One region of the Actinoplanes sp. NPDC023936 genome, then DNA from elsewhere that is predicted to be linked to it. Evidence: riboswitches for the same ligand, from Rfam matches in the RefSeq annotation. Region 1 holds a riboswitch; each other region holds the start of a gene.
What was found. A riboswitch is a leader RNA that binds a small molecule or an ion and turns the genes downstream of it on or off. The one in region 1 is predicted to bind cyclic di-AMP.
Positions count from the first base shown of each region.

Region 1 (4,272 bases):
CGGGGAACGTCCGCGAGGTGCACGCCGTCAAGGGTGTGAGCTTCACGGCGTACCGGGGTGAGGCGATCGGTCTGATCGGCAGCAACGGCTCGGGCAAGTCGACGCTGCTGCGCGCGGTCGCCGGCCTGCTCCCGGTCGCCAAGGGCGCGATCTACGCGTCCGGCCAGCCCTCGCTGCTCGGCGTGAACGCGGCCCTGATGAACGAGCTTCCCGGCGACCGCAACGTCGAGCTGGGCTGCCTCGCGATGGGCATGTCGCCGGCCGAGGTGAAGGAGAAGAAGGACGGGATCATCGAGTTCTCCGGCATCAACGAGCGCGGCGACTTCTCGTCGCTGCCGATGCGGACGTACTCGTCCGGCATGGCCGCCCGCCTGAAGTTCTCGATCGCCGCCGCGAAGCAGCACGACGTGCTGCTGATCGACGAGGCGCTGGCGACCGGTGACGCCAAGTTCCGCCGCCGCAGTGAGCAGCGGGTGCGTGAGCTGCGCGCCCAGGCCGGCACGGTGTTCCTGGTCAGCCACAGCGAGCAGTCGATCCGGGACACCTGCGACAGGTGCATCTGGCTGGAGTCCGGCCTGATCCGGGCGGACGGCCCCACCGACGAGGTGATGCGGGAGTACGAGTCCTACATGCGCAAGTAGGACCCGTACCCCCGTGAGGTTCTGATCTTCAGCGGATCGAGAGATGCACGTGGTTGGTGTGGTCGCTGGAGGGGTCGCCACCCGCCCCGCTGTACGACTTCCAGCCACTGCTCGGCAGCCAGATCCGGCGATACCAGATCACGTAGAGCACGTCGAGCGCGTCCGCGTTGTTGATGAAGTAGTTCGCCAGGTTGTTGCCGTAGGTCCGGCTGGCGCCGGTCGCGTCCCCGCCGAAGCCGTTCTTGTCAGAGGCGAAGTCGCAGGCCCGGCCCTTCGGGTGCTCACCGCTGTTCTGCTCGCGGAAACACGCGACGTAACGGGTGAAGCCGTCCTTCTGGGCCTGCTTCAGCGCGTGCAGGGTGCGCGGGGTGAGACAGCCGCTGGTGGTCGGGTCGGGCTCGGTACAGCCGGAGCCCGAGCCGCCCGGCGCCGGATCGGCCTTGGCGCTGCCGCCGCCGTCGCTCGACGAGGAGGCCGCGGCCCCCTGGTTCGCCTTCTTGAGCGCCGTCTCGGCCTGCACCTTCTTCTTCGCCATCACGTTGACCTGCTTCTGCTGGTCCTTCACGGTGGCGTCGATGGCGAGTTTCGCCCTGCGCTGGGCGTCGAGGGTCGTCTTGAGTTCCTCGATCGCCTGGTTCTGCTCGGCCGCGACGGTCGACAGGACCTCGGCCCGGTCGATGAAGCTCCCGGTGTCGCTCGCATTGACGAGCGCGCTCATCGCGCCCATCCGGCCCGACGTGTACGCCTGTGAGGCGATCTCGTCGAGTGCCGCCTGCTGCGGGCCGACCTGGGCGTCCAGCTTCTTGAGCTCCGCCGTCAACTCGGTCTGCTTCTGCTTGGACGTCTTCAGCTTCGCCTTGGCCTCGACGTAGCCGCGGGAGGCGTCCTCCAGTTGTTCGACGAGGGACTTGGAGCCACCCTCGCCGTCGTCACCGTTGTCACCGGGGGCGGCGGTGGCCGGTGACGCCACGATCGCCAGCCCGCACACGGCGAGCAGCAGCCCCATGACGGCCGCTAATCGCCGCGCAGTCTTTCGCTGCACAGGTAATCCTTCCGTCGGCCGCCGACCGAGTTAGCTGACGGGTTCGGGACGAAGGAAATCCCTACCGCGGTTGCGGATTCACCCCGAGGGAAATGGTTCCCCGGCTCGCCGGGAGCGGCGATTAGGCGGCGGTCCCCGGGTGGGAACCGGAACCGACCATACCCACTCAATCGACAGATCGACAGTTCTCGTACGGTGCGCTATTGCGCGGACACGCGAGGTGATTTGACTACGGAAAGTCGCTGCCCGGTAACAGTTTTGCCGGTTCAGTGGTCCTGATACCGCGCCATTCCTCAGGTAAACTCGTCGCGGTCCTGCCAGGACGGCACCGCCCCCGAGGAGCCGGCAGGCCGCCGCCTAATCACCGCGAGGTGAGCCGGGGAACCAGGTCAGTGGGGTGAGTCCGCCTTCGGGTGGTAGGGATCTCTTCCGTCCCGAACCCGTCAGCTAACTCGGTCGGCGGTGACAAGGAAGGAACTGTTGATGACCGCACGTCCCCGCCGGTGGCTGCTGCTTGCCCTGGCACCGCTCGTGGCCACGACGTTGTTCGTGGCGCCGGCCACTCCGGCCTCCGCCGAACCGAGCGGCTCGTCCCCCACCGCGGAGGAGGAGGACGAGGACGCACTACTCTCCGACGTCATCGAGGCCGCCAACCGGCGCTACGTCTCGGCCAAGGCCGCCGTGACGAAGTCCACAAAGGCGCAGGCGAAGCTGAACGTCGAGATCAAGGCCGCGGAGGACCGGCGCGACAAGCTCATCCCCGAGGTGAACTCGATCGCCCGCGAGCAGTACGTGACGGGCAACCTGAGCGCGGTCGGCTTCCTGCTCGGCGCGAACTCGTCGAACGACTTCCTGCACAAGGCGATCTCCCTCGAGGAGATCAACAAGCTGCACGACGAGAAGCTGCACGAGCTCAACGAGGCGATCGCCACTGTCGCCGAGAGCAAGGCGAAACTCGACGCCGAGGTCGCGGCGCAGAAGAAGAACTCCGCGCTGATGAAGAAGCAGAAGGAATCGGCGGAGAAAGCCCTGCAACTGGTGGGTGGCGACGCGCTCACCGACGGTTTCGTGGTGGCGAAATCCCCCTCCGCCAAGGCCGCGCCGCGCAACTCCAGCGGCGGCTTCTCGCCCGAGGGCTGCACCGAGAAGGACCCGACGACCAGCGGCTGCATCACCAAGCGCACGCTGAACATGTACAAGGAAACCAAGAAGGCCGGCTTCAACCTGTTCGTCGGCTGTTACCGCCCCGGCGGGCCCTACGAGCACCCCAAGGGCCGGGCCTGTGACTGGTCGCTGCAGAAGAGCGGCTTCTCCTCGGCGCACAACGACAGGATGATGAAGTACGGCAACGACCTCATGGCGTTCCTGGTGCGTAACGCCGACGAGCTCGGGATCTACTACGTCATCTGGTACAAGAAGATCTGGTTCCCCGCGTCGGGCTGGAAGGCGTACCACGGCGTCAGTGACCACACCGACCACGTGCACGTCTCCATGCTCTGAGCATCGGAAAAGCCCCCGTCCTCATCGTGAGGACGGGGGCTTTTCTCGTTCGGCTCAGTGCACGGCGCGGCGCACCGGCGCCCGCCCGTGCGGCTGGGCCGGCGCGGATCCCACCGGGGGGGCCGGCGGGATCGGCATGGTCACCGGGCGCACCTGGGTCACCTCGGTCTCCTTGCCGTGGTGCAGAAGCGTCAGCCGGGCCGAGCCGCCACCGTTGCGCAGCGAGTAGGTCACCTCGTCCGCCGTCACGTTCACCCGCAGCCGCAGACCGCGCCAGAGCAGCGAGAACTCCAGGTTGTTGATCCGGCTGGGGAGGCGCGGCGCGAAGCTCAGCTGCCCGTTGAAGTCACGCATGCCGCCGAGACCGGCGACCAGCGAGATCCAGGTGCCGGCCAGCGACGCCACGTGCACGCCGTCCCGGGCGTTCTGGTGCAGGTCGTGCAGGTCCATCAGGGCGGCCTCGCCCAGGTAGTCGTGGGCCAGCTCCAGGTGCCCGGTCTCCGCCGCGAGAACGGCCTGGATGCACGCGGATAGGGACGAGTCGCGGACGGTCCGCGCGTCGTAGTACGCGAAGTTGCGCGCCTTCTCCTCCGGGGTGAACGCGTCGCCCCGGATGTACATCGCCATGACCAGGTCGGCCTGCTTGATGACCTGCTTGCGGTACAGGTCGAAGTACGGGAAGTTGAGCAGCAGCGGGTAGCCCTCGGGCGGGGTGTTCTCGAAGTCCCACTCCTGCAGCCGGGTGAAGCCCTCGCACTGCTGGTGGACGCCGAGCTCCTTGTCGTACGGGATGTGCACCGCGGCCGCCGCGTCCCGCCAGGACGCCGCCTCCTCGTCGTCCACACCGAGCTTGCGCGCCAGGTCCGGGTGACGCTTGCAGGCGTCGACCGCGGTCATCAGGTTCTGCTGCGCCATCAGGTTGGTGTAGATGTTGTCGTTCACCACGGCGGTGTACTCGTCCGGACCCGTCACACCGTCGATGTGGAAGCGGCCGTGCCGGTCGTGGTGACCCAGCGAACGCCACAGCCGGGCGGTCTCGACGAGCAGCTCCAGGCCGACCTCACGCTCGAAGTCGTAGTCACCGGTGGC
Region 1 covers NZ_JBEZZR010000007.1:207,288-211,559, reverse strand. The annotation lists gene AB0F72_RS13105 (ABC transporter ATP-binding protein) at 1-641, shown strand, start outside; gene AB0F72_RS13100 (hypothetical protein) at 670-1,647, opposite strand; cyclic di-AMP (ydaO/yuaA leader) riboswitch at 1,687-1,821, opposite strand; cyclic di-AMP (ydaO/yuaA leader) riboswitch at 2,028-2,162, shown strand; gene AB0F72_RS13095 (hypothetical protein) at 2,167-3,183, shown strand; gene AB0F72_RS13090 (glycoside hydrolase family 65 protein) at 3,238-4,272, opposite strand, start outside.

Region 2 (4,272 bases), on a different contig from region 1:
TCACCTGGAGCCGGACGGCCAGGTCGTAGGCGCGGTCGCCGGTGATCAGCACCGGGCGGTTGCGCAGTGGTGAGAAGTCGACGTCGTACAGCCACGAGGTGTCGAAGCCGTCGGGGTCGCGGGCGTTGATGGAGAGCAGTGTCGGCGCGTGCTCCGCCATGTCGAACGCCTCCAGCCAGCTGGCCGGGTTCTTGGCGAGCAGCAGCCGGATGTTGCGGCCGTCCCGGTCGACCTGCGCGTACCGCCCGGCGATCGACGTCACCCGGGAGAGCCGGGGCAGCGCCTCTATCGGGCGCACCCCGAACTCGGCGGCGACGGCGAGCGCGGTGGCCGCGTTGCCGATGTTCACCTTGCCGGGAAGCTGAAGTTTCACCAGGTGCCAGTCGCCGCGCGGGTCGATCACGCCCTCGTCCTCGACCGACCAGTGCGCGCGGGGCCGGCGCAGCGGGCAGCCGGTGCACCACCAGTCGCCGTTGGCGCGCTCGATCGGATGGCCGCTCTCCGGGCAGACGAACGAGTCGTCGAGCCAGCGCTGGCCGGCGCTGAACCAGGTCACCTGCGGGCTGCTGCTGGCGGCCCAGACGACCATCGGGTCGTCCGAGTTCGCCACGACCTTGATGTTGGGGTGGCTGGCGAGCGTGGTCTTCCACAGCTGCGCCATCATCGCCACCTCCTTCGCCCGGTCCAGCTGGTCGCGGGAGAGGTTGAGCAGGGCCACCACCTTGGGGCGGGTGGCCTCGATGACCTGGGCCAGATAGTGCTCGTCGACCTCGAGGACGGCGAACGGGGTGTGTCCCTCTTTCGCCAGCGCCGAGGTGTGGCCGGTCGGCATGTTCGCGCCGAATGAGTTCGTGGCGACCCGGCCGAGCACACCGACCGCCGCGGCGGTGAGCCGCGTCGTGGTGGTCTTGCCGTTGGTCCCGGAGACGAGCGCCACAGCCCGGCCGGACGAGAGGTGGGCCAGCAGGTCGGGGTCGATCTTGAGGCCGATCCAGCCGCCGATGACCGAGCCGTCGCCGCGTCCAGCAGCCCTGGAGAGCGCCGCGGCGGTCTTCGACGCAGTGGTCGCGACCTTGGCGATAAGAGGCATCTTCCCGTCCGTCACGCCAGCGAGGGTACCGGACCGAAAGGTTACGTCGAGTTGCCGTCCGGTCAAGATCGGATGCGACTTGTGTTTGTACCGCTCTCAACGTTTTGACATGGGTTCCGGGTTGGCGGCCGAAGAATTGTGTGTTCTGTTTCACCCGTAACCTTCGACTGATCGTGTTCGGACGACCCCAAGGGGTAATGGCATTTGTCTCCGGGCGGTAACAAACCGGACACCGACATGTGTGCCAATTACTGTGCGTGACATTTTCGGCCCTGACGATCACGCGGAAGGTCGGGTACCAAGGTTGGGCCGGGTGCAAACGCATCCGGCTCGCACCAGCCCGGCCCACGCCGAGCCCTGCCCCGAGCTGGACGGTGCGACCACCGCAACACCGGAACCACACACAAGGCATCAGGGGGCAGGGACGGGGGACCCATAACCGGCCGGTTCAGCTCCACACCGGCCTCGGGGTGAAGTCGCCTAGCGACCGGGCACACCTTCCCGCCCGAACCCGACAGCTAACCTCGCAGGCGTGCCGGAGGGATATCTCTACCGTGCACGAACACAGTTCGCGCCGTGGCAGCCGCGTGTCTCGCGGCGCCGGCACAGTCGCACTGTCTCTGGGTCTCTGCCTCTGCGCCGGGCAGCTGGTCACCGCGTCTCCCGCGGTCGCGGCCAGCACCACCCCGGTCGTCAAGGTCGCCGCTTCCGCGGCGGCCGCGAAGGTCAAGCCCAAGCTGACCGCCAAGGCCAGCACCCGGAAGCTCCCCTGGGGCTCCACCCTCAAGGTGACCGCCAAGGTCATCGACCCGCGTACCGGCAAGGTCGCCAAGGGCACGGTCCGGCTCCAGGGCCTGGTCGGCGGCAAGTGGAAGACGTGGGACACCGAGACCGTCAAGAACCAGAACGGGACGGTCACCCTCAAGTACGCCCCCAAGAACACGTACTACATCCGGACCCTCTTCACGGGCTCCGGCTTCAGCACCGCGAGCACCGGCAAGACGAAGATCACCGTCAAGGCCAGCGGCGCGAAGATCCTCGCTGAGGCGAAGAAGCACAAGGGCGCCCTGTACAAGTACGGCGCGTCGGGCCCCAAGCGCTTCGACTGCTCGGGCTACACCAAGTACGTCTACAAGAAGGCAGCCGGCAAGTCGCTGCCCCACAAGGCGAACTCGCAGCAGAAGTACGGCAAGAGCGTCAGCAAGAGCAAGAAGAAGGTCGGCGACCTGATCGTCTTCCGCAACGGGTCGTACGGCTACCACGCCGGCATCTACGCCGGTAACGGCTACATCTACGACTCGCCGCACACCGGCGCCCGGGTCGGCAAGCACAAGATCTGGAGCAAGAACTACGTCGTCCGGCGTCTCGTCGCCTGACGTCTGTAGTTGGGTGTCGCCTGTAGTTGGGTGACGTCTGTAGTAAGTAAGGAAGGACCGGCACGCGGCGTGGTGGCGCCGTAGCCGTTGATCACGCCTGTGGGGTGTGGCCCGATGATGGGTCACGCCCCACAGGCGTTTCTTTTTCGGGTACGGGTGACCCCGTTCCCCGCCGCAGACGAGCCGTTCCCGTGAGTCCGCGCGGCCGGGTGGGTGGTCCGGGCCGTCCGGCGGGTTTCGCTACCGGTGCATGGGCACGCGCTACGGGCTCGCCGGGTGATCGCCGGCGGTTCGGGCGGCCCCGGGTGGGCGAGCCGTAGCTCAGGCCTGTGATCAAGGGCCTGTTGCCTGTCGGGGCTACGGCTGGCGATGCCGGGCCGTAGCTGGGGCCTGTGATCACGGGGTTGTTGCCTGCGCGGGCTACGGCTCGCGGCGCCGGGCCGTAGCTGAGGCCTGTGATCACAGGGCTTTTACCCGCCTGGGCTACGGCTCGCGGGGGTGGGGTGGCGCGGTACCTGCGTGGGCTACGGCTCGCGGGGGTGGGGTGGCGCGATACCTGTGTGCGCTACGGCTCGGGATTTGGCGGCTCCGTTTTGCTCCACCTGGGGGGCTCACTTTTGCTCCACCTGGGGGCTCCACTTTGCTCCACCTTTGCGGTGAAGGGTGGCCTCCCACACTTTGAACAGGGAGCTTTCGGACCGGCTGGGCTCGATGTCGGAAACGAGACTCCGTCGATCATGGTTCGGCCCTCCACTTGGGGGCACCGCCTGTGAACTGGGAATACGTCCGCGAAAAGGGCTCGCGAGCGGCTCCATTCGGGTTGCAGGTGGAGGGAAGTGGAGTAGAGTGGGGCGCAGTGGCAGGACCGAGGAAATGAACCGGGACTGTCGGCCCGAGTTGACAGGCGAGACCGCTCCACCGCGAAGGAGTGCGACGCCACGGCAAGGGGGGTTGGCCGATGTTCCTCGGCACGCACACCCCGCGCCTGGACGAAAAGGGCCGGCTGATCCTCCCGGCGAAGTTCCGTGATGAGCTGGCGGGAGGTGTCGTGATCACGAAGGGGCAGGAGCGCTGTCTGTACGTGTTCCCGATGCCGGAGTTCCAGCGCATCGCCGGTCAGCTCCGTGAGGCGCCGGTGACGAACAAGGCCGCCCGGGCTTACAGCCGGGTGTTCTTCGCCAGCGCGCACGACGAGGTGCCCGACAAGCAGGGCCGGGTGACGATCCCGGCGCACTTGCGGGAGTACGCGAGTCTCGGCCGCGACCTCGTGGTGATCGGGGCGAGCACCCGGGTCGAGGTCTGGGACAAGCAGGCCTGGGACGACTACCTCACGGCGAGCGAGGAAGAGTTCGCCGACATCGAGGAGGGGGTGCTGCCCGGCGGACTGTAAGGCGTGGCACCTCGGTGGCCGCAACGCGGCCCGGACGCCACTGCCGCCGTACTGCGAGATCTCCAGCCGCTCCCGCTCCTGGCGCCTCTTCCCCGGCGCCAGGCGCGTGTCCGGGGCCGGCCGTCCCGCTATGGGACAGCCCGGCACGGGACACGAGCGGATGGGGATCTGGCGGTACGGACGGGCGGCCGGGCCGGTACGGCGAACGAGCAACACCTGGGTGAGACGCGAACGGGCAGGCAATGGGGGTCGTAATGGGGGAGCCGCGAGGCACACACGTGCCGGTGCTGCTCGAGCGCTGTCTTGAGTTGCTCGCTCCCGCACTGCAGTTGCCGGGCGCCGTCCACGTCGACTTCACGCTGGGTCTCGGCGGGCACGCCGAGGCAGTCCTCGAGCGGTACCCGGACATCGTCCTG
Region 2 covers NZ_JBEZZR010000019.1:27,816-32,087, forward strand. The annotation lists gene AB0F72_RS23720 (MurT ligase domain-containing protein) at 1-1,090, opposite strand, end outside; cyclic di-AMP (ydaO/yuaA leader) riboswitch at 1,470-1,638, shown strand; gene AB0F72_RS23725 (NlpC/P60 family protein) at 1,678-2,466, shown strand; gene mraZ (division/cell wall cluster transcriptional repressor MraZ) at 3,425-3,856, shown strand; gene rsmH (16S rRNA (cytosine(1402)-N(4))-methyltransferase RsmH) at 4,099-4,272, shown strand, end outside.
Region 2: linked by a shared signal. The riboswitch ahead of AB0F72_RS23725 (NlpC/P60 family protein) and the one ahead of AB0F72_RS13095 (hypothetical protein) in region 1 are both predicted to bind cyclic di-AMP.

Region 3 (4,272 bases), on a different contig from region 1:
CAGGCCGGTGACCACGCCGACGGCGAAGGTGGCGATCAGCAGCTTGCCGACGAACTTCGTCAGATGCAGGTATTTCTCCCGAGACGTCCGCATCCAGGCCAGCTGCAGCCCCGCTGCGGTCGCGGCCAGGCAGATCGACAGCGGCACGAACAGGTAGTGGTAGATCGTGACGACCGCGAACTGCAGCCGGGTCAGGTCAAGCACGTCCACGGGTTCCCCCAACGTAGTACGACGCTTCGTAGTAGATACTACGTCGTGTAGTACGACAACCTGACGTAGGCCTCCCGTAGGATGGAACACATGGCGCCGCTCTCGAAGAACCCGCTTTCGAAGACCTCGCTTTCGAAGACCTCGCTCTCGAAGAACCTGGGCGACCTCGAGCGTGAGGTCATGACGAAGCTCTGGGACGCGCCGGAGCCGCTGACCGTCCGCCAGGTGCACGAGCTGCTCAGCCGTGACCGCGACCTGGCGTACACCACGGTCATGACAGTGCTCGACCGGCTCGCCAAGAAAGGCCTGGTCACCCAGCAGAAAGCGGACCGCGCCTACCGCTACGCCCCGGCGCAGACCCGCGAGGAGATGACCGCCGGCCTGATGTTCGACGCGCTCAGCGCCACCCCGGACCGGGACGCCGCGCTGGCGTACTTCATGGGTCAGCTCCCGCCGGAGGCGCTGGCCGCGGCGATCAAAGCGGCAGCCGACCGGAAACCGTGACAGCGCTGCTGCTGGGCGCGCTGGGTCTGACCCTCTCGCTGATCGCGCCCGGCATCCTGGCCAGGGCGAAGTGGCCGGACCGGGCCCCCGTCGCCGGCGTCCTGCTCTGGCAGGCGCTCACCCTGACCGCGGTGCTCTGCGCGCTCGGGGTGGTGCTCGCCGCCCCGGAGGAGGTGACCCGGGCGGCCGGCGCGCGCCATCCGGAGACGGTGGTCGCGCTCGTCCTGTCGCTCGCCATCGCCGCGACCATCGTGATCCGGCTGCTGATCTCGCTCGCCAAGGTGACCTCCCGGGCCCGTGCCCGGCGGGCCCGGCACCGGACCCTGGTGGATCTGCTGGACCGGGTGGAGCGGCGCGACGACATCAAGGGTGGCGAGGTGCGGATCCTCGACGGCGCGCTGCCGATGGCGTACTGCGTGCCCGGCCGCCAGCCGCGGGTGGTGCTCAGCGACGCGGTGCTGCAGGTTCTCGACCGGGACCAGGTGGACGCGGTGCTGGCGCACGAGCGCGCCCACCTGCGGCACCGGCACGAGCTGGTGATGGAGTCGTTCACCGCCTTCTACCAGGCGGTGCCGAAACTGCTGCGCAGCCGGGTGCCGCTCGACGCCGTACACCTGCTGCTGGAGATGGTGGCCGACGATGCCGCGCGGCGCCGCACCGGGCCGGCGCCGCTGCGGGCCGCGCTGGGTCGTCTCGCCGATGCGCTGCCGCTCGCCGAGGGGGTGCTCGCCGACGGGGCCGCGGGGGAGGCCCGCCGGCGGCGCCTGGCGCGCCTGGATCTGCCCGAGAGCCGGTCACTGACGGTCGCCGCGAGCGCCGCCGCGGCGGGTCTCCTGGTGCTACCCACAGTGATCTTGGTGGTGCCGTGGCTGGGGCGCGCGATTAACACCTGGCCCTTTTAGCCACTCTCCGTAAGGGAAATGGAGCGCACGGTTTCGCCACGCGGACGACCTTTTCTTCCGCGTTCCGTGACCGGTACGGTGGTTCCCGGTTCGGTAGCCCCCCAATCGTCCACCCGGCCGATCTGCCGAGCCGCCGCCTAAACGCCGAGTGCTTCGAGACCGAGTGCCTCGAGAGACAAAGCGCGCCGGGGACCCAGGTAGTCCCGGGGTGAAGCCGCTCCCCCCGAGCGGCCGGGCAGCTTCCCGCCCGAACCCGTCAGCTAACCCGGTCGGCGGTCGAGTGGGAAGAAAGGACAACGCACCTAAGTGAAACGGAAAGGCCTCTTACGCGGTTTGGTCTGCGTAATGGCCGCGGCCGGAATCGTTCTCACTGGTCCCGCCGTTGCCCATGCCGAGCCCACGCCGGCAAGCGTCGAGAAGCAAATCGACGAGCAGTGGAACAAGCTCGAGCCCGTCATCGAGGAGTACAACTCGGTGCACGCCAAGCTGAAGAAGCTGCGCAAGCAGCAGTCTTCGCTGGAGAAGACGCTGAAGCCACTGCAGGTGAAGGTGGATGTCGCCATGGCCCAGGTCCGGGGCATGGCCGTGGACGCGTACATGCAGGGCCCGCCGAACGCGTTCAACGCGATGGTCATCAGTGGTTCGCCGACGTCGCTGACCGAGAAGCTCGCGCTGCTCGACCAGCTGGCCCAGCACCAGACCGAGTCCATCGAGCACGTGGCGCAGCTCCGCGACAAGTACGCGGGCGACAAGGCCAAGGTGGACCAGCTCGCCTCCGAGATCGCCGTCCGGGACACGGACCTGGCGTCGAAGAAGAAGGCGATCGAGAAGGAGATCAAGGACCTCCAGAAGCTCCGGATCGAGGCCTACGGCACGGCGAACGCCGACGACGGCGCGCTGCGCACCGGCCCCTGCCCGGTCACCTACACCAACGACAAGGGTGGTCGCGCGGCCCAGCGGGCGTGCGACCTGATCGGCAAGCCCTATGTCTTCGGCTCCAACGGCCCGAACAGTTACGACTGCTCGGGTCTGACGCAGGAGGCGTGGGCGGCTGTCGGTGTTCACCTCGAGCACTACACGAAAGACCAGTGGGGCTCGACCAAGTCGGTCAGCCGGGACGAGTTGAAGCCGGGCGACCTGGTCTTCTACTACTCCGATGTGCACCACGTCGCCATCTACATCGGCGGCGGCAAGGTGGTGCACGCACCGCACACGGGCGACTACGTGCGGATGGCGACGATCGACCGCGGTCCCATCGCGGGCTATCGCCGGCCAGGTTAGGAATCGCTGACGAAGATCGCCCCTCGCCGGAGTGCGGGGGGCGATCTTCGTTTGTCCGGCCTCAACCGCGCGCTTTTCCGCCCGGCGGATCTCACCCGTGCCGCAGTACCCGCCGGGCGGCGAACTCGGCGGGGGCATAATCGCCTGTCATGAGCGACCCCTTGATCGACAGCCTCACCGCCGCGGTGCAGGCCCGTCCCGACGACCTCCCGCTGCGCCTGCACCTGGCCGAGCTGCTGGTGGCCGCGGGCCGGGGCGCGGAGGCGATCGGGCATGCCGCTCAGGTGCTCGCCCGCGAGCCGGGCAACGCCACCGCCCAGCAGCTGATGGGCCGGGCGCTCGGAACCACCCCGGCCGCTACCCCGGCGCCGCCGGCCGAAAAGCCGGCCGAGCAGCCGGTCGCGCCGCCCTCGGCCGAGCCGCAGCCCTCGGCCGAGCCGCCGGCTGCGCCGTCGCCGGCCGCCGTCGACTGGTCCGCCATGGAGCAGCAGTTCGGCGACGTCGTCCCGCCCCGGTTCACCCACACCGGCGAGCCGGACCCGGTCCGGGGCCACCAGGACCGGGTCTTCGACGTCGAGAGCTCCACGATCACGCTCGCCGACGTCGGCGGCATGGCCGACGTGAAGAAGCGCCTCGAGGTCTCGTTCCTCGGCCCGCTGCGCAACCCGAAGCTGCGGTCGCTGTTCGGCAAGAGCCTCCGCGGCGGCCTGCTGCTCTACGGCCCGCCCGGCTGCGGCAAGACGTTCCTGGCCCGGGCGGTCGCCGGTGAGATGGGCGCCGCGTTCATCTCGCTCAGCATCACCGACGTGCTGAACATGTGGGTCGGCAGCTCGGAGAAGAACCTGCACGACCTGTTCGAGTCGGCTCGCGGCCACGCGCCGTGCGTGCTGTTCCTGGACGAGATCGACGCGCTCGGCCACAAGCGCAGCCAGCTCCAGTCGTCGATGCGGACCGTGGTGAACCAGCTGCTCACCGAGCTGGACGGGGTCGAGGGCGGCAACGACGGGGTGTTCGTCCTCGCGGCCACGAACGCGCCCTGGGACGTCGACTCCGCGTTGCGGCGGCCGGGACGCCTGGACCGTACCGTGCTGGTGCTGCCGCCGGACCGCCCGGCCCGCGCCGCGATCCTGGAATTCCACCTCCGGGACCGCCCGGTAGCCGGCGTCGACCTGGACCAGGTCGCGGCGGCCACCGAGCACTACTCCGGCGCGGACCTGGCGCACCTGTGCGAGACCGCCGCGGAGTACGCGATGCGTGACTCGATCGCGTCCGGCGAGATCCGGATGATCGGCCAGGCCGACATGATGGCCGCCGCCCGCGAGGTGCGCCCGTCGACCGACGCGTGGTTCGCGACCGCCCGCAACGTGGCGATGTT
Region 3 covers NZ_JBEZZR010000017.1:29,527-33,798, forward strand. The annotation lists gene AB0F72_RS22330 (cytochrome ubiquinol oxidase subunit I) at 1-210, opposite strand, end outside; gene AB0F72_RS22335 (BlaI/MecI/CopY family transcriptional regulator) at 301-714, shown strand; gene AB0F72_RS22340 (M56 family metallopeptidase) at 711-1,616, shown strand; cyclic di-AMP (ydaO/yuaA leader) riboswitch at 1,771-1,906, shown strand; gene AB0F72_RS22345 (NlpC/P60 family protein) at 1,962-2,897, shown strand; gene AB0F72_RS22350 (AAA family ATPase) at 3,047-4,272, shown strand, end outside.
Region 3: linked by a shared signal. The riboswitch ahead of AB0F72_RS22345 (NlpC/P60 family protein) and the one ahead of AB0F72_RS13095 (hypothetical protein) in region 1 are both predicted to bind cyclic di-AMP.